4 regions of the Sulfuriferula sp. AH1 genome follow, and region 3 is predicted to be linked to each of the others. Evidence: predicted binding sites of a transcription regulator. Region 3 holds the regulator's gene; each other region holds the start of a gene.

Region 1 (5,476 bases), 810 kb from region 3:
TGATCGTTCGTTCGAGCAATACGATACCAATCAGGACGGTTTTGTCAGCCCGAAAGAAGCAATAGCGATGGGCATGGTCACGCAGGATTTTGATGCTGCCGATGGCAATCATGACGGCAATTTGAGCAATGACGAATATATCAAGGCGGCGGCTGTTAACGAGCGCTTGAAAATCTCCCCGTCAAAAAAGCAATGAACACCCTCGACGACAGCATCGTAACTGCAAAAGTTAAAACGGGGTTGCATAAGAATGCTGTAGTGCAAGCCTTGCAGATACATGTCGAGACCCACAGCGGCATAGTCCAGTTGAGTGGCGTAGTCGATGACAGCAATAAACCGCTTGCTGTTGCACAGATCGCTACAGCTGGTCAGATTGCCGCTGGTGTTGAGGGTGTGAACGGGGTAATTAACCATCTGATTCCAAAGAAATTGAATAGCCAGGGCAGCTGAATGGACTGTGTGCCATCGTGGTCGTCCGCGATGGCTCAGACCTGATGAGGCTGTCTGCCTAATTCATTTGACGAATGCGACGCCTTGAACTGGGTATTGCACTTCGAGAGAATTAATGGAGATTGTTATGGAAATGTTTAACGAGGCTTTATATCCCGTATTGGTTGCGTCAGGGATTTCAGTTACTGCCTTTAGCTTGTTTGGTATCGTCGCCATGACCGACTGGATACCTTCTTCCCATGCTCCTGTTACGCAACCCGTGACGGCGAAAGGGAGGGCGGTCGAGACAAAACGCCCAACCGGCAAAACGTCTCCCCAAAACACGCCGCCTTGCCGTGACTGCAAGTCTGTTGAGTCGATTCGTGCTTCCGCAACGACTGCGCAGCCATGCGCGGTCTTAACCGCTGCAGAAAATGGCGGCGGAAAGATGTTCGCTATGATTGATGCCGTTTATCGTGTGTCCAGTCTGAATCGGATGTCTGTTGATGCGGCAACAGAATGCGGCAGACGTGGTCATGGTACCTGGATCACGATAATTTGAGGTTGTGATAGTTGAGATCGGTGGATCCCGAACAACATGCTAATCACTGAGGAGTAAACGAATGTTATTCAATCAAAGTCCGGGTTTGGGCTATAGCGTCAAACCTGTTTTTTCCCATGTCACGCTATCGTTGCTTGCCACAGGCGTTGCTTTTGCCGTGCCCGATGCGGCGCAGAATGTTTTGTATCAGTGGTGGCCGGAAGGGAGTTCCGGCTTGCTGGTGGTGATGCAGGTGGTGATTGCTGCGGCGCTGGTATTGCTGTTCAATATTTTCAAAGTCGCCTGGGATAACGGACGCCGGTTAAAAGCCAATACACTGGCTTCTTTGGTGCATGCCGGGGAAAGCGGTGACCGGCTGTCATGGCGCAACCATCAAAAAATGCTTAAGGGTATGCAGGAGACGGGTGAGATTTCGATACTTTCGGTTACCGGTAACGAGATGCTGGGCAAGGATCATTGCTGGATTCGCCAGGTGCTCGATGAGAGTAATGAGATACGGGTGTTATTGATGAACCCAGAGGGGCGAGGCGCTTACGAACGCACGCGGTTAAGCACAAATCCGGAAGCCCTGCGTGAGGGATATCGCCAGGAGATCGCGGCAAGCATCGCTTGCCTGGAGGTGCTGAGGAGTGAGGGCAAACGCGTAAGCCTCAAATTCTACGATGCTGTTCCGTTCTGGAAAATGGTCGTTGCCGGCGATTATGTCCGGGTGCAGTATTGCTACGGTACTGTCGTCAGCGAATGGCCTGAATATATATTTGCCTTGCGCCGGGATAAGCCGAGACGCGGATTGTTCACTCCGTTCTATGTGAATTTTTTGAATCAATGGCAAGATCAGTTATTGCCGGAATACGATTTCGAAACGCAGCAACTGGTCTATCGTGATAGCAGCGGTAATGAGATCGAGCGGGAACCGTTGTATGCCGATATGGCTAATCCGGCAGGGAACATCCTCGATTATTACAGGCCTATGGCTAAAGTCGTTAATGGATAGGGCTGATTAAATATCGGGCTGAAAAATTCAAGCCGAATAAAAGCGCCTCCGCAGAGGCGCTTTTTTATGTGTTCGAATCGGGTTAGTTCTGACGCTGCTTGTTCGCCATATGACGCGACAGCAGTGTGGCAGGATAAGCCGATCCGAGGCGGGCCACTGTGCCCTGTGCCGGGCTGATGGAAGCGGTAGCCAATCCAGCCGCATTGACAGCGTCGTTTTCAGGGGCCAGCATTTCCATGCTGCCTGAGATACTGGCCCCTTCTTCCATGGTCATTGAGCCGTATTGGATTTGTCCGGTGACTTTGCCTGTCGAATAAATCACCAGGCGTTTGTGTGCAATGAGTTCGCCTTCGAAATGGCCGCGAATTTCAGCGACATCGATTTCCGCCTTGCCGCAGAACACGCCGCCTTCCGCGATACGGATATGACGACTTTTCATGGAAGCTTCAACCCGACCTTCTACCACCAGAATTTCACAATCCGTAATTTCCGAGCCTTTAAGTTTGATATTGGGGCCTACGATAAGCTTGTTGCCTTCCTCTTGTGGTGCAGGCTTTGGGGCTGCTGGAGCAGCTTCCGCTTTCGAGGCTTGAACTGTTGGCGAAGTCGCAACAGGTTTATTTGCTTCGGATGCAGCGGTGGATGTGTCGGACGGACTCCCGTTCTGACGGGATTGCATGAAAGTCTTGAGCATAAGTAATGTCCTCATTAAGAATATCGGATTCAAATAATGTTGTGGGTGGGGGTGCCACAGCATGAAAGGACTAATGGCAAGAACTGTGCCAATAAAAATATTTAAATATAAACAATTGGTTGTGTCGTTTTGTGCAAAATATTTCAGCGAAAATTAAAGATTTTTGTCGTCCGTCAGCGACCTGATATGGAGTGTTTTTGTAAAAAATCAATATAAAACAAATGGTTATTATTATTGTATTTTGTCGTCGCGTAGCGACATAATGCTCGGAATGTTCCCCTGCATAAAGGATTTGTGAATTTGAGATATGCGTGCATAATTTCCGGGTGCATAATCACTCATACATCGCTGTCGAACCCAATATTGCCGGAATGACGATCCGTGCAAGGGCATGCACCTGTTTCATGTCAGGGCTTTAATGAACGCGCACCTCGAAGCCGAAGCCCTGTTTTTTCAGGGCAATCAGCACATGAAAGCCGGGGAGACCATAGAAGCTGAAGAATGTTTCAGGCAGGCTTTATTGCGGAATCCGGAATTTGCCGAGGCCTTGACTAACTTGGGTCTGCTACGCGAACAAGCCGGCGCAATGGAAGAAGCGGAGGCATGTTACCGGCAGGCTCTTGCAATCCATCCCGACGCGCAGACTTTGCTCAATCTGGGTGCCATGCTCTTGGCCCGAAAGTCCTTTGCTGAAGCGGAGGCCGTCAATCGGCATGCTTTGCAATTGGCGCCGGACTCGCCTGCAGCCTGGTCAAACCAAGGCGTACTGTTCGCCTGCATGAAGCGGGAAGGCGAGGCCGAGCAATGCTATCGTACGGCACTGGCGCTGAACGGCAGTTATGCGAACGCCCGCTTTAATCTGAGCTACATACTGCTGCGCCAGGGGCGCTTCGAGGAAGGCTGGTACCATCTGCAAGCGCGGAAGTGGGTCGATATCCTGGGTAAATATTTCACTTGCCCGCAGTGGTGCGGCGAATCCCTGATCGGCAAATCCGTCGTCATCGGCTTTGAAGCCGGGCATGGCGACATGATCCAGTTCTGCCGTTATGCGGTTATGCTGAAGGAGCGGGGGGCGGCGTGGATATCCCTGATCTGCCACCCGGATCTGACCAGCTTGTTTGCAACGCTGCCCGGTGTGGATGAAGTGCATTCCTTGCAGAACATGCCAGCCCCAAAGTGGGATGTGTGGACGCTTCCCCTGAGCCTGCCCCATTACTGCCATACACGTCTGGATAATATTCCTGCACCGATTCCCTACCTGACTGCGGATCCGCTAAAGGTAGCGAAATGGGCCGCCTTGTTACCTGCGTCCGGATTGCGGGTCGGATTGGCATGGAAGGGCAATCCGCGTTTTGAAAATGATGCAGATCGCTCCCTGCCATCGCTGGCTATGCTTGCCCCCCTTGGACACGTATCGGAACTGCAGTTCGTCAGCCTGCAAAAGGGCGCGGGGGAGGAGAAAGCGACAAATCCGCCGGCAGGATTGTCCTTGCTGGCGCTCGGCTCCGCTATGACGGACTTTGCCGATACTGCTGCGGTGATGAGCCATCTGGATCTGATAATCACTGTGGATACTGCCGTCGCCCATCTGGCCGGGGCTATGGGCGTGAAGTGCTGGCTATTGCTGCCGGATTATCGACCCGACTGGCGCTGGCTGGCTGAACGCACGGATTCGCCCTGGTATCCGAAGCAGATGCGGCTGTTTCGCCAGCCTCCCGGAGGCGGCTGGCCATCGGTCATTGCCATGCTGGTCGAGGCGCTTGTGTGCTGGAGGAACGAACGCACTCATCGCGAAGGCGAATTCGCTGGTAATGTTGTGCCCCGAGTGCGTTAATATCGGTTTGCCGGTTTTTGTTGATAGGTACATGCATGAAAGCCTTATTAAATATCCTGCCCATTCTGTTATTGTTGAGTGCCTGCGCCTCATACGATGGCCGCGGGCTTCAGCCGGGCAAGGCCGGATTCGATGATATAGTCCGGGTAATGGGGCAGCCGGCGATGCAATGGCAAAACAGCGACGGTTCCAGACAGCTCGCTTATTCGCGTGGCCCGATGGGGGTGCATACCTTCATGGCAGTTATCGACAGCGCCGGCAAACTGAAAAGCCTGAAGAATGTGCTGGACGACAAAACTTTTGCGCAAGTCCGGCCCGGCATGAGCAAAGATCAGGTGCTGCGCATCCTGGGGCCTTCCGAACCTTCCTGGACGATCTATTATGCGCGGCGCGACGAATTGGTATGGGAATGGCGCTATTGCAATCAGCTGAATCAGCCATCGCGTTTCGATGTCATGTTCAACGGCAGCAAGGGCACCGTGCGCTCATCCATGGGAATGACCGAATCGCAAAGAGGCTTGTGCGGAGAACGGGAATGCATGTGCTAAGTGCACGTATGCAATTTCTGTTACGCCGATGCCCGGCGCAGCAGGTGAATCATGAACATGCTTGATATTCTGTTTGAGCGTTCTCAGACCCCCTGGTCGCGGGTGGCGGCTAGCAAATTGATTGCGGGCATCATGCTGATCGTATTGCTGATGTGGCTGATCAAAACGGCGGAAAACGGCTTTATTCCGGTACTGGATCATGCCAATCTGGCTTTCCATGAGGCAGGGCATCCGCTGTTCGGGATTTTTGGCGAAACGCTGGGGTTATATGGCGGAACCTTCGGCCAGCTGGTATTCCCTTTAGTGTTTATCGGGCGTTTCTGGTGGCGGCGTGAAAGTCTGGGCTTTGTGCTGGCAGTAGGCTGGCTATGCGAAAATGGTTTCAATATTGCCCGCTATATGGCAGATGCGCGGG
Region 2 (5,476 bases), 270 kb from region 3:
GAGTTGCCAAGGAAGCCCTGTCGGTTGAGCCCATCGCCCGCATCAACACCACGCTGTGCGACGGTCGCGCCATCGATGCACTGCTGTCGCGTGAAACGTTCGAGAGCATCACCGCCGAACTGGTGGCACGCACCCTCAAACCTACACGCAAAGCCTTGCGCGACGCCAAATTGGGCGTAGAAGAGGTCACCGGCGTGGTGCTGGTGGGCGGTTCTACCCGCATGCTGCATATACGCCAGGCCGTAGCCGACCATTTCCGGCAGACCCCGCTGACCAATGTCGACCCCGATCAGGTCGTCGCCCTCGGCGCAGCCATGCAGGCCAACGTACTGGCAGGCAATCGCGGCAACGACGACTGGCTGCTGCTGGATATCAATCCGCTGTCGCTGGGCATCGAAACCATGGGCGGGCTGGTGGAAAAGATCATCCCGCGCAACGCCGGCATACCGGTAGCGCAGGCGCAGGAATTCACCACCTTCAAGGATGGCCAGACCGCCATGAGTTTTCACGTGCTGCAAGGTGAACGCGAATTGGTGGCAGACTGTCGCTCGCTGGCGAGGTTCGAGCTGCGTGGCATCCCGCCCATGGTGGCGGGCGCGGCACGCATCCGGGTGACGCTGCAGGTGGATGCCGACGGACTGCTGAGCGTTAGCGCCCGTGAACAGAGTACCGGGATAGAAACATCGGTCATCGTCAAGCCCTCATACGGGCTGAGCGATACCCAGGTCGCAGAAATGCTGCAGGATGCTTACGGTAAAGCCGACAGCGACATGCAGGTACGCATGCTGCGCGAAGCACAGGTAGACGCCCGGCGCCTGCTCGATGCCACCTACGCCGCCATCGAACAGGATGGCGAAATCCTGCTCGCGCCCGGCGAGCGTGCGGTACTGACGAAGGCCATGTACGCATTGGCTGAAGTCATCGAAACCAGCGATGCGGACAGTCTGCGTGCGCTTAAACAGGCCAGCGAGGCGCTCAACCGCGCCACTCGGAATTTTGCCGCCCGGCGCATGGACGCCAGCATACAGCGCGCCCTGGCCGGACATAAACTGGCCGACCTGGCACAGGTTTAATCCGCCACTTTCCGGAGAGATCACCATGCCACGCATTATCGTTCTGCCCCATGACACGCTCTGCCCGCAAGGCGCGACCTTTGATGCCAAAGCGGGGGGCTTTCTGTGCGACGCACTGCTCAAGAACAGCATTGCGCTGGAACATGCCTGCGAAAAATCCTGCGCTTGCGCCACGTGCCACGTCATCATCCGCGAAGGCTACGCTTCGCTGACGCCCGCGGGTGAAGATGAAGAAGATCAGCTCGACAAAGCCTGGGGGCTCAACCAGCATTCACGTCTGGCCTGCCAGGTAGTTGTGCGTCAAGCCGACCTGCTGGTGGAATTGCCACGCTATACCCTGAATCTTGTTCAGGAAAAGCCTGAACCAGGGTTGCCCCATGAACCATGACTATTAACAATCACCGTGCAAAGTTGTATTTGCATGGTACTCCACACCATGCGCTCTTTGCATTCAAGTAAATTCCTCCTTATTCAATCATTCTTGGTATAAAGGCATTCCCGATTTAAACAGTGCGGACTTATTCCAAATATGTTCCAATTAACTTACTAATTCCTTACAATATTCTAAAAAATCACAATAACTAACCGATCCGTCTCACAACCACCATTATTAACAACGGGGGAGATTATGCGAAACAACATGCCCGTCACAGGCACAGAATACATTTTGAGCGAATCCGAAACCATCGTCTCAAAAACCGATCTGCACGGCAACATTACTTACATTAACCAGGACTTCATCAATATCAGCGGGTTCTCCGAAGAAGAGTTGCTGGGCGCGCCGCAAAACATAGTGCGCCACCCCGACATGCCGAAAGAGGCCTTTGCCGATTTCTGGCGCACACTGCAAAGCGGCAAGGCCTGGACCGGCCTGGTAAAGAACCGCTGCAAGAATGGCGATCATTACTGGGTGGAAGCCAATGCTGCGCCCATGTTCGAAAACGGTCGGATCGTTGGCTACACCTCCATACGCGTCAAGCCCGACAGAGGCCAGGTCCGCGATGCCGAGAACGCTTACCGGGAAATAAGATCGGGTAGTAAAAAACTGGAAATTGCCGAAGGCGAAGCCGTTCGGCGCTCGCTGCCCCAGCATCTGGACATCCTGAAGAATGCATCCATCAAGAGCAAACTGATCATGTCCTCGGGCTTGTTGGCGCTGCTGTTCACAGCCAATCTGATCGCAACCGTAAACAGCAGCAAGCCGTATGATAATTGGTCGGTAGCCGTTTCCGTTATCGGCATGCTGTTGTCCGCCTTGTTCGGCTTCATGTTCTACCGCAGCATCGTGACGCCGCTGGAACGTGTTCGCCGCGATATTGAGCGCATGAGTGCGGGGGATCTTTCCGGAAAAATCATATCGGATAGAGACAATGAGCTGGGTAAAGTCATCCAGTCGTTACGCATTTTACAAATCAATGTGAAATTGCTGGTCGGGCAGATCAAGGAAGCCACCGATCTGGTCAATACCGGCGCGAAGGAAATAGCTGCGGGCAATGCCGATCTCTCTGCACGTACCGAATCGCAGGCCAGTTCGCTGGAAGAAACCGCTTCTGCGATGGAGCAACTGACCAGCACCGTAAAACAGAATGCAGACAATGCCCATGAAGCCAACAAACTGGTTGCGACAACCTCCGACATCGCAGTCAAAGGCGGAACCGCTGTAGGCAATGTCGTCAGTACCATGAGTTCAATCCAGGACAGTTCACGCAAGATCGCCGATATTATCGGCGTCATCGACGGTATTGCATTCCAGACCAATATTCTGGCCCTCAATGCCGCTGTAGAGGCGGCGCGCGCTGGAGAACAGGGTCGCGGCTTTGCGGTGGTAGCGACCGAAGTGCGCAGTCTGGCGCAACGCTCGGCGGCAGCTGCCAAGGAAATCAAGGCATTGATCGACGACTCGGTGGAGAAAGTCGGACTGGGCAGTAAGCTGGTCGACGCCGCAGGCAAGACCATGGATGAGATTGTAAGCTCGGTCAAGGGCGTGGCTGGCTACATGAATGACATCACCGCTGCGAGCCAGGAACAAAGCGCAGGCATAGAGGAAGTCAATCAGGCGGTTATGCAGATGGATGAAACGACCCAGCATAATGCAGCATTAGTCGAACAGGCCGCAGCAGCGGCAGCGACCATGCAGGATCAGGCAGGCAAGCTGGCGCATCTGGTTAGCGCATTCAGACTGGTCGCCGGTGCGCAAACACATTCAGTCGAACATAGCGCCGTTCCGGTACAAACTGCGGTAATACGCGTACTGCCAACCCGAATCAAGCCAAAGCCTGCTCCGGCCAGACTGGCTGTACCGATTGCCAATAGCAACAGAAAATAAGCCCCTATCCAGCAGGCGCAAGTACGCTCTTGCGTCTGCAAGCTGCACTCATTCAAAATAGTTCAGCCAGCGTTGCCGAACGCGACATCCGGCGCCAGCTCCCCTGTTACAAAAACGACAAACGCGACATTGGGTCTGCTTCGCCCATTTCGATGGACCGCCGAAATTCCCGCAACATCATGAAAAATATAACATAAATTTCCATATCGTCAGCTGGCACAGCTATTGCTGAATAGAGACTGAAACCCTATTCAGTACACGCCAATGGAAGCCACTGACATCATGATCACGATTAACGACACCACTCTGCGCGACGGCGAGCAAACCGCCGGAGTAGCGTTCAGTGCAGACGAAAAAATCGCCATCGCCAAGGCGTTGTCGAGCGCGGGTGTGCCGGAGATGGAAATCGGCATCCCGGTGATGGGCGACGCCGAAATCGAATTGATTCAGGCCATTGCCGATCTGCACCTGCCGTCCAGACTCATGGCGTGGGGCCGCATGTGCGAGACCGACCTGCTCGCCATCGCCTATTGCAATGTCGATATCGTCAATCTCTCCATCCCGGTTTCCGATGTGCAAATCAAGCACAAGCTGGGGCGTGATCGCAACTGGGTGCTGGCGCAGATACAGACATTCGTGCCATGCGCGCTGGATCTCGGGCTGGAGGTATGCGTCGGCGGCGAAGATGCTTCACGTGCCGATGTCGAGTTCCTGCTCACCGTCGCTGAAACCGTGCAAGATGCCGGTGCCCAGCGCTTCCGTTTTGCAGATACGCTGGGCTTGCTGGATCCCTTCGCCACCTACGGCCGCATCAGCATGTTGCGGCAGGCCGTTGATATCGATCTGGAAATGCATGCCCACAACGATCTGGGGTTGGCTACCGCCAATACGCTGGCCGCCATCCGCGCCGGGGCCAGCCATGTCAATACCACGGTCAACGGACTCGGCGAACGCGCAGGCAATGCCCCGCTGGAAGAAGTGGTGATGGCGCTGCGTCACCTCTACGGCATCGAAAGCGCCGTCGATACCCTGCATTTTCCCCACATCTCTCAACTGGTGGCCGCGGCTTCCGGTCGGCCTGTCCCACCCAATAAAAGTATCGTCGGCGATGCCGTATTCACCCACGAATCCGGCATCCACGTGGATGGGCTCATCAAGAATCCGCGCAACTACGAAGGTTTCAGCCCTGCCGAAGTCGGTCGTGAACATCGCACGGTGCTGGGCAAGCATTCCGGGTCGCATTCAGTCATGGATGCCTACGCCAAAATCGGACTGGTGCTCACGGATCTGGAAGCGCACTCCCTGCTCAGCATGATCCGCATACACGCCATATTGACCAAAAGCACGCCAAGCATAGACGACCTGAAACGTTTCTACCTTGAAAATGCGGCGTGCACAGGCACGCCGTCGTGATGAGCGAGAAACCTGCGATGACTACCACATTGACCGACAAGCATATTGACCATCAGGCGCGAGCCGGGACAACGCCTTCAGGTTTGTGGGCCATGGTGCGCGAAGACATTGCCTGCGTATTCGAACGCGACCCGGCGGCCCGCAACACGCTGGAAGTGGTCAGCATCTATCCCGGCGTGCATGCGCTGGTGCTGTACCGTCTTGCTCACGCGTTGTGGCGGCGCAAGCTGCGCTACGGTGGACGCCTGATCAGCTTTATTGCGCGCATGTTGACGCAGATAGACATCCATCCGGGGGCCACCATAGGGCGGCGTTTCTTCATTGACCACGGCTGTGGCGTAGTCATCGGCGAAACGGCGGAAGTGGGTAACGATGTTACGCTCTATCACGGCGTAACGCTGGGCGGCACCACATGGAATCCCGGCAAACGCCACCCGACGCTGGGTGACGGGGTGGTGGTCGGGGCTGGTGCAAAAATACTCGGCCCGGTGAGCATAGGCCGCAACGCCCGCATCGCCGCCAATTCCGTGGTAATCGAGGACGTCACCGCAGAAATGACCGTAGTCGGCATCCCCGGTCGCATGGTGCTGCCCAGGCATCAGCGCCGCATCACCGCTGACGGTATCGATCTCGACCATCACCGCATGCCCGACCCCGTGGGCAA
Region 3 (5,476 bases):
CAAGGGCATTATGCCGCCTTGCTGGCAGAATATCTGCGATGAACACTCGGCCGCTGTATTGGTTTCCGCTGACCATTATTGCCGTGCTGGCCGCATTGACTACGTGGCTGCAATTTGCCGTGCAAACCTCGAGTCCGGGATTGCTGTCGAACGGACGGCATGTCGCCGATTATATGATCGAGAATTTCGTAGTGTCGCGGACCAATCTGGCGGGACAGGTGATCTACACGTTGCATGCAGATCATGCCGAGCATTATCTGGATGACGATACGACGCATTTAACCCGTCCGCATCTGGTCGCACATGACGATCAGCAGGGCAGCGCCGATATCCGTTCCAGCCGGGCATTCGTTACAGCACAGGGCAAGCAGGTGAATTTTATCGGTCATGTGGTGCTGGTGCGCGATGCGCACGATCAGCAGGGGCCGTTGACGCTGACTACCGAGTACCTCGAAGCGATACCCGATCAGCGCGTGATGCGCACCAATCGGCCGGTGCTGGTACAAGGTAAATCCATAAATATGACCGCAGGTGGGTTAGAATTAAACAATCAAACTCAAATCTTACAGCTTACTCATCGTGTCAAAGCGCGTTATGAACCTATTTAATAAATCCATTATCATCGGCGCTTGCCTGTTTTCGCTGTCGGCGCCGTTCGCATTGGCGGAACAGGCTGATCGTACCAAGCCGGTCAATCTCGAGGCGGACAGCGTTACCGTCGATGATCTGCACAAGGTCAGTATTTATGTGGGTAATGTCATCCTGCTGCAAGGGACGATGACGTTGAAGGCTGATCGCATAGAGGTGCATCAGGATGGCGAAGGATTCAACAAGGCCACGGCTTTCGGTAACCCCGTGTATTTCAGGCAAAAACAGGACAACTCGGATGAGTATATCGAAGGTTATGCGAGCCGGCTGGATATGGATACCAAGCAGAATACCGTGCTGTTGACCGGCAATGCGCGGCTGAAAAAAGGTGCGGATGAGCTGCGTGGCAATACCATGAGTTATAACACCGCAACCGAATATTTCGAGGTGAAAAACGATCCGAATGTCGCGAAATCGCCGGGAGTATCTCCCAGCCGCGTGCATGCGGTAATCCGACCCAAGCCGAAAGCAGGGGCACAGCCGCCGGCCACGCCGTTACCGTTGCAACCTGCAGGCAGTCTGAATCCGGACGCGAGTAAGTAGAAATGAGCGAGCTCAAGGCGCTGCACCTGAAAAAAAGTTATAAATCGCGTCTGGTAGTCAAAGACGTGTCGATCAGCGTAAACCCGGGTGAAGTCGTCGGTCTGTTGGGGCCGAATGGCGCGGGCAAAACGACGTGTTTTTATATGATCGTGGGCCTGGTCAAGCTGGATGGAGGCGAAATTCAGATGGATGGCCACGATCTGGGCATGATGCCGATACATCAGCGCGCTGCATTGGGTTTGAGTTATTTGCCGCAGGAAGCCTCGATATTTCGTAAGCTCACGGTAGAGCAGAACATACGCGCGATTCTGGAGTTGAAAAAATATAGCGAAGCCGAGATCGAGCAGCATTTGAACGACTTGCTGGAGGATTTGCACGTCGAGCATTTGCGTGATTCGGCAGCAATGAGCTTGTCCGGCGGCGAACGCCGTCGTGTCGAAATTGCCCGTGCCCTGGCGATGAATCCGCGGTTCGTGTTGCTGGATGAGCCATTTGCCGGCATAGATCCTATTGCGGTAATCGATATCCAGAAGCTGATACGGTTCCTGACCGAGCGCGGCATCGGTATTCTGATAACCGACCATAATGTACGCGAAACCCTGGGTATTTGTGACCGGGCCTACATCATCAACGATGGTACGGTACTGGCTGCTGGTAAACCTGAGGAAATCATTCATAATGAAAGTGTCCGCAAGGTTTACCTGGGCGAACATTTCCGCCTCTAACGACAGATCATGAAACAGGGTTTACAACTTAAACTATCCCAGCACCTCACGCTGACGCCGCAATTGCAGCAATCCATCCGTTTGCTGCAATTGTCGACGCTTGAGCTCAATCAGGAACTGGAGCTGATGGTGCAAGAGAACCCGCTGCTCGAGCGGGTGGATGCGATCGACGATAGCAGCATGCGCAGCCCTGAGTATGAGCCGAGCGTAGCCGGCAGCACGGAGACGACTGTGGATGCCCCGGTTGAAACCGCCCCGCGGGAACTGGCCGAGCTGGACTGGAACGAGTCTGCCAATTACGGTTCCGGCGATGACAATGATGACGATGATTTTGAACCGCAGACATCGTCGCAAGACGTTATCAGTCTACGCGATCATCTGGCCTGGCAGCTCAATCTCACCCCGTTGCTGGAGCGCGATAAGCGTCTGGTTCTGCTGCTGATCGATGCCCTGAATGAAAGCGGGTATCTTACCCAGAGCCTGGAAGACATTGCGGAAATGTTGCCGGATGAGCTGGAAGTGGATATGGATGAGCTGCAAATTGCACTCAAGCATTTGCAGAATCTTGAGCCAACGGGCGTCGGTGCGCGTAACCTCGCAGAATGCCTGGCATTGCAGCTGCAGACCCTGCCGAAATGCACTCCACATCTGGCGTTGGCGCAGCGTATCGTTGAACATGATCTTGCGGCGCTGGGCGCGCATGATTATGCAGGACTGAAGCGCAAGTTGCATTGTGATGACGAGGCGTTGCGTGCCGCCCGCGAGCTGATTACCCATCTCAATCCGCGTCCTGGCGAGGCGTTTGGCGCATCCGATACGCGTTATATCATTCCCGATGTGATCGTCAAGAAAGTCAAAGGCTTATGGGTAGCCAGTCTTAACCCGGATGCCATGCCCAAATTGCGCATCAATCAACTGTATGCAGACATTCTGTCGCGCAATCGCGATGTCAATCACCAGCAGCTGGCCGGGCAATTGCAGGAAGCGAAATGGCTGATCAAGAACATCATGCAGCGTTTCGATACCATATTGCGGGTGACGCAGAGTATCGTCGACAGGCAGCGCCATTTCTTCGAACATGGCGAAGTGGCGATGCGTCCGCTGGTATTGCGTGAAATCGCCGAAGTCGTGGAATTGCACGAATCCACGGTATCGCGCGTGACCACCCAGAAATTCATGATGACCCCGCGCGGAATCTTTGAATTGAAATACTTTTTTGGCAGTCATGTGAATACTGACGCCGGCGGGGCTTGCTCGGCGACTGCAATTCGTGCGTTAATTAAGCAACTGATCAGTGCGGAAAACACCAGGAAACCTTTATCCGACGGGCAAATTGCTGAGGTTCTCGGTCAGCAAGGTATCGTAGTAGCGCGTCGAACGATTGCAAAATACCGTGAATCCATGCAAATTCCGCCCGCCAACCAGCGCAAAGCGCTATAACCAGCAAGTGAAAGGGAATGTCATGAATCTAACAGTTACCGGTCATCATCTGGAAATCACCCCTGCGATTCGCGAGTATGTGATATCAAAAACCGATCGCATGAAACGTCATTTTGACCATGTTATCGACGTCAATGTCGTGCTCACGGTAGAAAAGCTGAAGCATATCGCCGAAGCCAGCGTGCATCTCAGCGGCAAGGATATCTTTGTGCAGGTCGAAGAGTCCGACATGTATGCAGCGATCGATAGCCTGGCTGACAAGCTGGATCGCCAGGTCATGAAGCACAAGGAAAAAAACATCGCTTCGCATCAGGCCAGTGGCGGCATCAAACATCAAGCGGTGGTTGAGCAAGAATAAGCCGCAATGAATCAGATAGTTCCGCTGCTCCCCATTTCGCATATTCTTCTCGATATCGGGATGGGGAGTAAAAAACGTCTCTTTGAATATGTTGGGCAATTATTTGGCAGTGAAGTGGGTGTCGCACCCAATGTTATTCTCGATAGTCTGATCGCCCGCGAAAAGCTTGGCTCTACCGGATTGGGGCAAGGTATCGCGATACCGCACGGGCGCATCAAAGGTTTGAAATCCGCAACAGGCGTGCTGGTTCGGCTTGAGCCGGCGATTGATTTCGATGCTCCCGATCACCTCCCGGTCAAACTTGTTTTCATGCTGTTCGTTCCCATGCAGGCGACTGACCTGCATTTGCAGATACTCGGCGAACTCGCGCAGCTGTTCAGCAACAAAGCCTTGCGCGATGCGCTGCTGACCAGCACCGACAGTGAAGGCGTGCTTGATCTGATCCGTAATTGGCAGCCATGACAAACTCCATCCCCGTTAGCCAGATGTTTGCCGCACTTGCCCAGACGCTGGCGTTGACCTGGGTTTCCGGGCAGGAGGGCGGTGATAAGCAACTGGTGGGCGATACGGTGCAGAAGCCTTCGCTGGCGCTGGTCGGGCATTTGAATTTTGTGCATCCCAATCGCGTACAGGTGCTGGGATGCGCGGAAATGGACTATTTGCGCCAATTAGGCGAAGCCGGTTTGCAGAATGCGGTAACCAATCTGTTTTCGACAGAGCTGGCCGCGGTGGTGGTGGCTAATGGCGAGCCGGTGCCGTCCCAGCTGCTGGAAGCTTCCGAACGCACGCATACGCCGCTGTTTACTTCGCCGCAAGCCAGCCCGGAGCTGATGGCGGTGCTGTCACACTATCTGACCAATGTGCTGGCAGAATCGGTCAACGTGCATGGCGTCATGCTCGAAGTGAACGGCATCGGCGTGATGCTGACTGGCGAATCCTCGGCGGGCAAGAGCGAATTGGCACTGGAGCTGATTACGCGCGGCCATCGCCTGATTGCGGACGATGTGGTTGATTTGTTCAAGGTGTCGCCGGATACGCTGGAAGCGCAATGCCCGCCGATGTTGCAGGACTTTCTCGAAGTGCGCGGGCTGGGGATATTGAATATCCGTACCCTGTTCGGCGAGCTGTCGGTCAAAAGCAAAAAGAATCTCAAGCTCATCGTGCATCTGAAAGCACCCGCCGATCCGGCACAGGAGTCCATCTCCCGGCTGGATATGCACGCCTCGTCAGAAACGATTCTGGGTGTGAAAATTCCCAAAGTCCTTATTCCTGTCGCGGTGGGGCGCAATCTGGCAGTGCTGGTCGAGGTGGCAACGCGCAATCATATTCTGCGCATGCGCGGTTTCAACAGTGCGGAAGAATTCATTGCGCGTCAGCAGAAACTGCTGGAAGCAAACGAATAACCATGGAAATCGCGCTGAACAAAATGCAGTTGGTGTTGATCAGCGGCCTGTCGGGTTCGGGGAAAAGCATCGCCTTGAACGTGCTGGAAGACGTGGGCTATTATTGCATCGACAACCTGCCCGCCAACTTGCTGGAAGAGAGCATACAGTTTCTGGCCAGCCACGGTTACCAGCAGGTGGCCATCAGCGTCGATGCACGCAGCGGCGATTCCTGCCAGCATCTGCCGGCACTGGTGCAAAAGTTGCGGCAGCAACTGAATTTCCGCTTGCTGTTTCTGGAGTCGAAAACAGAAACGCTGGTGCGGCGGTTTTCCGAAACCCGACGCCGTCATCCGCTCAGCGATGAGCATCACGCATTG
Region 4 (5,476 bases), 110 kb from region 3:
TTCAGCGCTTGCACCGGGATTTGTCCGGATGCGGCCAAAATGCCGAGCGCGATAGGCAAATCATAACGGCCTGATTCTTTAGGCAGGTCAGCCGGGGCGAGGTTGACAGTAATGCGGCTGACCGGAAATTCGAAACGGGAATTCTGGATGGCGGCACGGACTCGGTCGCGTGCTTCTTTGACTTCTGTTTCAGGAAGTCCGACGATGGTAAAGCTGGGTAACCCATTCGCCAAATGGGCCTCAACAACGACTTCTGGTGCAGCCATGCCTGTGAGTGCACGGCTGTGCAATACCGCTATCGCCATATGGGCTTATGCTGCCGGCGGCTGGGTGATCAGTTTTTCCAGTTCGGCTACCCGTGCCTCAAGCGCGACGAGTTGTTCACGGGTACGCAGCAATACTTCCTGCTGCACATCAAACTCTTCCCGCGTCACGATGTCGAGTTTCTGCAATGTACTCTGCACTAGCGCCCGCAAGTTATGCTCGATGTCCTTGAAAGGCCCCTGATTGACCGCCTGACTGATTTTGTCACCGAGTTCATCGAATAGTTTCTGGTTGGGTAGCATGTTTATCCTCTGTGTGAATGTGCCAATGTCAATGACCGATTCATTTTAACCGGCAAATTGCCAAGCCGCTAGGCAAAGCGCAAGGAAATTTCATCCGATGCACCATATTCGTGCCCGCTAATGGTGCCAAGCCATCCCTTTATGCATTAATTTGGTGCGATGAAAAATGTGGCCTTGAATGAGGTATGCTTAATCCAATGTTTATTATTAATAATTTTTCTGGCATGGGTTGTGCTATATCCCTCACGCAATGTTGCGATTTTTACTTTAGGAGTTTCTGATGCGTACATTTAATAAAACCATTTTAACCATCGCACTCGCCTGCGTGACGGCACCTGTTTTTGCGGCTGATGCGCCCGCGCCAGATTACACTTTAAGTGCAAACGTAAGCTTGACCAGCCAATACGTTTATCGCGGTATTACACAGACCGCAAGCAAGCCAGCCATTCAAGGCGGATTTGATTTTAGCCATTCCAGTGGTTTTTATGCTGGTACCTGGGCTTCCAGCATTAGCTGGTTCTCCGATAACGTGACGAATCAGGATGGTACGAAAAATTCGGTCAGCATGGAATGGGACATGTACGGTGGTTATAAGAATACCGTTGGCGACATCGGTTATGATGTAGGCGTGCTGCAATATTACTATCCGGGGCATTATGGTGTATTGCCTGTCGGTACGGTAAAACCTGATACTACCGAATTATACGGCGCATTATCTTACAAATGGTTAACCGGTAAGGTTTCGTACGTCGTGTCGAATGGCTTGTTTGGTGTCAATGATGCAAGCGGCTCGTATTATCTTGATTTATCAGCCAATATTCCAGTCGTCGATACTTGGACCATCAATGCACACGTAGGTAATCAGTATTTTGCAGGTACTGCAGTTGCCGGAGGTGCTTCCAATGACAGTCTGTACTCTTACGTTGACTGGAAACTGGGCGTGACCAAGGATTTGGGTACTGGATGGAGCGCAACTGCCTATTACACCGATACCAATGCAAAAGATGCCGGATGGAAGATTCTTGGCGCAAATTCCGATAATAACCAAGGTGATGGCCATTTCGTAGCTGCAGTATCCCGGACTTTCTAACTTTGATCGTTGCAAACCAACCCGGGCGCACTGTTTGACTTTGCGCTCGACCTAAGGAGGAAACATGAAATTCGTTACGGCAATCATTAAGCCGTTCAAGCTGGACGAGGTACGTGAAGCACTCTCCGCCATTGGCGTGCAGGGTATTACCGTTACCGAAGTTAAAGGCTTTGGTCGGCAAAAGGGGCACACCGAGCTATATCGCGGTGCGGAATATGTGGTGGATTTTCTACCTAAGGTCAAGATTGAGGCGGCGATTGCTGACGAATTGCTCGATCAGGTGATCGAGGCTATCGAAAAATCCGCACATACCGGCAAAATTGGTGATGGCAAAATTTTTGTATTCAACCTGGAGCAAACCGTGCGGATTCGTACCGGTGAATCCGGGCCAGAAGCGTTATAAAGGGAGAGCGACATGAAAAAATGGCTCATCGCACTAAGTATGTTGTGTACCTTAGGCATCTCCGGCGTGACTCTTGCCGATGATGCCGCCATGCCGGCTGCAGCGCCCGCAGCCGCTTCTGCTCCGGAAGCCGCAGCGCCTGCTCCAGCGGCTCCGGCAGCCGCAGCACCCGTATCGGCACCTGCAGCTGCACCAGCCGCAGCGCCAGTACCTGATAAGGGTGATACTACCTGGATGATAGTCGCCACTGCTTTGGTGATCATGATGACTATCCCCGGCCTGGCATTATTCTATGGCGGCTTGGTGCGTTCCAAGAATATGCTGTCCGTGCTGACGCAGATATTTACCATTTTCTGCCTGATTTCCATTTTATGGGTAGTGTATGGTTATTCGATGGCGTTTACCGCAGGCGGGGGGATGAACGACTTTATCGGCGGTATGTCGCGATTGTTCCTCAGCGGCATGGACGTGAATTCCACGGTGGAAACCTTCTCCAAGGGTGTCGTCATTCCCGAAATGGTATTCATGGTATTCCAGTTGACCTTTGCTGCGATTACCGTAGCGCTGATCGTCGGCGGTCTGGCTGAGCGCGTGAAGTTCTCCGCGATGCTGGTGTTCTCGGTATTGTGGTTTACTTTCTCATACCTGCCTATGGCTCATATGGTCTGGTTCTGGGGCGGCCCTTCCGCATTCGGCGATCCTTCCGGTTTCCTGTTCGGTAAGGGCGCGCTGGACTTTGCGGGCGGTACTGTTGTCCACATCAATGCCGGTATGGCTGCGCTGATGGGTGCGATCGTTTTGGGCAAACGTATCGGTTACGGCAAGGAAGCCATGGCGCCGCATAGCCTGGTGATGACCATGATCGGCGCCTCCTTGCTGTGGGTGGGCTGGTTCGGTTTCAATGCCGGTTCCAACCTTGAAGCAACCGGTACGGCAGTGCTGGCCATGGTTAACACGATCGTTGCAACTGCGGCAGCCGGTTTATCCTGGATGTTCGTCGAGTGGATGATCAAAGGCAAGCCCAGTTTGCTTGGAGTGACCTCCGGTGCGGTTGCCGGTCTGGTTGCAGTAACGCCGGCAGCAGGTTTTGCCGGTCCGATGGGTGCCATCGTACTGGGTGCAGTGACGGGTGCTGTGTGCTTGTGGAGTGTGACCGGCTTGAAGAAAATGCTCGGTTACGATGACAGTCTGGATGTGTTCGGCGTGCACGGTATCGGTGGTATCATCGGCGCGCTGGGTACCGGCATCGTGGCTAATCCTGCGTTGGGCGGTTCCGGCGTGTTTGATTACGCTGCGAACAAGGTTGCCGAGTACAGTACCTCTACCCAGCTGGTCAGTCAGTTGTGGGCAGTCGGCACAGCAGTGGTCTGGTCAGGTGTCGTGAGTTTTGTGCTGTTCAAACTTATCGACATGTTCATGGGTCTGCGCGTACCTGAAGAAGAGGAACGCGAAGGTCTGGATACTACAACCCACGGTGAGCGTGCGTACAATCCGTAACGTTTGACTGCAAGTAGCAAGCTGTAAAAAAGGGCACTCGCTGAGTGCCCTTTTTCCATTCCAAAGCCGGCAGCGGAATTTTAGTGCATGGCTGGATTAACCTAGCACTTCCTTGAGCAATGGCAGCGTAACCGGACGCTGAGTTTGCAGCGAATAGCGGTCAAGGCTATCCAGTGCAGCAATTAATGACGGCAGATCGCGCCGCCAGTGGCGTATCAGATAATCGGCGACGCCTGCCTGCAATTCGAAACCACGCGCCTGCGCATGCGTTGACAGGACAGACAGTTTGTCAGCATCGGAGAGCGGGTGGATTTGATAAATCAGCCCCCAGCCCAAGCGTGTGGTCAGATCGTTCCGCAACGGGAGTTGCATGGGGGCAGTCAGTCCTGCCGCAATGAGACGCCCTTGACCCTCACGCACTTGGTTGATGAAATTGAATAGTTTTATCTGACTGGGCGCATCAAGCTGATCGACGTTATCAATTGCAAGCAGTTCGAATGCCGTGTGATCGATGGCGCCGAATGCTGCGGCATCAGCATAGACAGCGCGGTGACCCCGAGAGCACGCGAGATGCACGCTGGCCTGGAGCAGGTGGGTTTTGCCGCTGCCTTGTGCACCCCATAGGTAGAGCTGCGGTTCGCTATTGTTTTGTATGGCCATTGCGCTGGTGGCATGAACCACTTCCGCATTGGTAGCCGTTACAAAATTATCAAAGCGCGGAGGTGGCGGAGGTGCGATATCCAGTACAAGTTGCTGCATGTTGCGAATGTATCCAGCTTAAAGTGGAGTGCGTGAAGCGCCTGCATCAGCTAGCCGTTGCAGATAGCGTTCCCATAACATTTGCTGATTTTTGCCGATTTCATAAAGATAATCCCAGGAATAAATGCCGGAATCATGGCCGTCGGAGAATGTTGGCTGCACGGCATAGCTGCCTACCGGTTCGATTCCGGTAATGGTGACGCCCTGTTTGCCCACCTGCAGTGTTTCCTGCCCATGACCATGGCCGCGTACTTCGGCAGACGGCGAATAGACGCGCAAAAATTCATAGGGTAGCTGAAATATGCTGCCGTCGTTAAATGCCACTTCCAGGATATGCGAGGCTTGATGCAATTTGATCTCAGTCGGGAGCGGGGTGTTTTTATCCAGTCCTGCCATGTTGTACTCCTGGTATTCGCGGGATGTGGAAAGGGGTGGTGCGCCCGACTGGAGTCGAACCAGTGACCTTTGGCTTCGGAAACCAACACTCTATCCATCTGAGCTACGGGCGCATTCAGACTGCTAGGATAACGATTTTCAGCGTTAACGTCTATATGCATTTGCATGCAGTGCTTTTGCGATTGAAGATTTGACGTTATAATCGTAAAATCTTCGAGTTTGCGACTTTTAAGGATGTAGTGATGAGTGACCATGACACAAAAATGACTAAAACCACACCACAACAGTTTTTCTTTGCATTATGGGGTGGGTTGTTTGCACCAATTATTGCAATTGCCTTGATTGTCGGCTTGATTGCCAAGATTCAGGGTAGCCATTCCAATGAGGCAGCGCTGGCTTACAATGACCAGGCTGTCGAAGAGCGGATTCACCCTGTTGGCGAAGTCAAGATAATTGATGCCAATGCTGTGCACGTCGATAAAGAAGGTTCCGAAGTGTTCGGCGAAGTTTGTACTGCCTGCCATACGCCTGGTGCGTTAGGCGCGCCCAAGTTCGGCGATAAAGCCGCCTGGGGTCCTCGTATCAAGCAGGGCTATCAGACTTTGATTCAGCACGCAGAGAACGGTATTCGGCAAATGCCTCCCCGTGGCGGCAATCCTGATCTGACCGATGTCGAAATTGCCCGTGCCGTTGCTTACATGGCGAATGCTGGCGGCGCGAAATTCACGCCGCCTGAAGGTGCTGCGCCTGCCGCAGGTGCCGCTG

What was found. The regulator sigma-54, encoded in region 3, starts transcription at its own class of promoters, with help from an activator protein. The targets are predictions, from matches to a motif close to TGGCACNNTTCCTGCT.
Region 1: the regulator sigma-54 is predicted to act here: its motif matches at 2,755-2,770, upstream of CAP31_RS09345 (polymer-forming cytoskeletal protein).
Region 2: the regulator sigma-54 is predicted to act here: its motif matches at 3,614-3,629, upstream of nifV (homocitrate synthase).
Region 4: the regulator sigma-54 is predicted to act here: its motif matches at 787-802, upstream of CAP31_RS13835 (TorF family putative porin).

Annotation. Positions count from the first base shown of each region.
Region 1 is NZ_CP021138.1:1,825,953-1,831,428, reverse strand. Features, by position in the region: gene CAP31_RS09365 (hypothetical protein) at 1-196, shown strand, start outside; gene CAP31_RS09360 (BON domain-containing protein) at 193-450, shown strand; gene CAP31_RS09355 (hypothetical protein) at 578-991, shown strand; gene CAP31_RS09350 (hypothetical protein) at 1,053-1,985, shown strand; gene CAP31_RS09345 (polymer-forming cytoskeletal protein) at 2,068-2,679, opposite strand; gene CAP31_RS09340 (tetratricopeptide repeat protein) at 3,098-4,513, shown strand; gene bamE (outer membrane protein assembly factor BamE) at 4,549-5,061, shown strand; gene CAP31_RS09330 (hypothetical protein) at 5,113-5,476, shown strand, end outside.
Region 2 is NZ_CP021138.1:33,837-39,312, forward strand. Features, by position in the region: gene hscA (Fe-S protein assembly chaperone HscA) at 1-1,073, shown strand, start outside; gene fdx (ISC system 2Fe-2S type ferredoxin) at 1,099-1,461, shown strand; gene CAP31_RS00220 (methyl-accepting chemotaxis protein) at 1,741-3,399, shown strand; gene nifV (homocitrate synthase) at 3,682-4,812, shown strand; gene cysE (serine O-acetyltransferase) at 4,812-5,476, shown strand, end outside.
Region 3 is NZ_CP021138.1:2,636,645-2,642,120, reverse strand. Features, by position in the region: gene CAP31_RS13285 (HAD family hydrolase) at 1-42, shown strand, start outside; gene lptC (LPS export ABC transporter periplasmic protein LptC) at 39-608, shown strand; gene lptA (lipopolysaccharide transport periplasmic protein LptA) at 595-1,191, shown strand; gene lptB (LPS export ABC transporter ATP-binding protein) at 1,194-1,916, shown strand; gene CAP31_RS13265 (RNA polymerase factor sigma-54) at 1,926-3,356, shown strand; gene hpf (ribosome hibernation-promoting factor, HPF/YfiA family) at 3,379-3,714, shown strand; gene CAP31_RS13255 (PTS sugar transporter subunit IIA) at 3,721-4,176, shown strand; gene hprK (HPr(Ser) kinase/phosphatase) at 4,173-5,117, shown strand; gene rapZ (RNase adapter RapZ) at 5,141-5,476, shown strand, end outside.
Region 4 is NZ_CP021138.1:2,749,070-2,754,545, reverse strand. Features, by position in the region: gene CAP31_RS13845 (YifB family Mg chelatase-like AAA ATPase) at 1-305, opposite strand, end outside; gene CAP31_RS13840 (accessory factor UbiK family protein) at 312-566, opposite strand; gene CAP31_RS13835 (TorF family putative porin) at 847-1,656, shown strand; gene glnK (P-II family nitrogen regulator) at 1,721-2,059, shown strand; gene CAP31_RS13825 (ammonium transporter) at 2,072-3,556, shown strand; gene hda (DnaA regulatory inactivator Hda) at 3,653-4,315, opposite strand; gene CAP31_RS13815 (gamma-butyrobetaine hydroxylase-like domain-containing protein) at 4,334-4,711, opposite strand; tRNA gene CAP31_RS13810 (tRNA-Arg) at 4,748-4,824, opposite strand; gene CAP31_RS13805 (cytochrome c5 family protein) at 4,954-5,476, shown strand, end outside.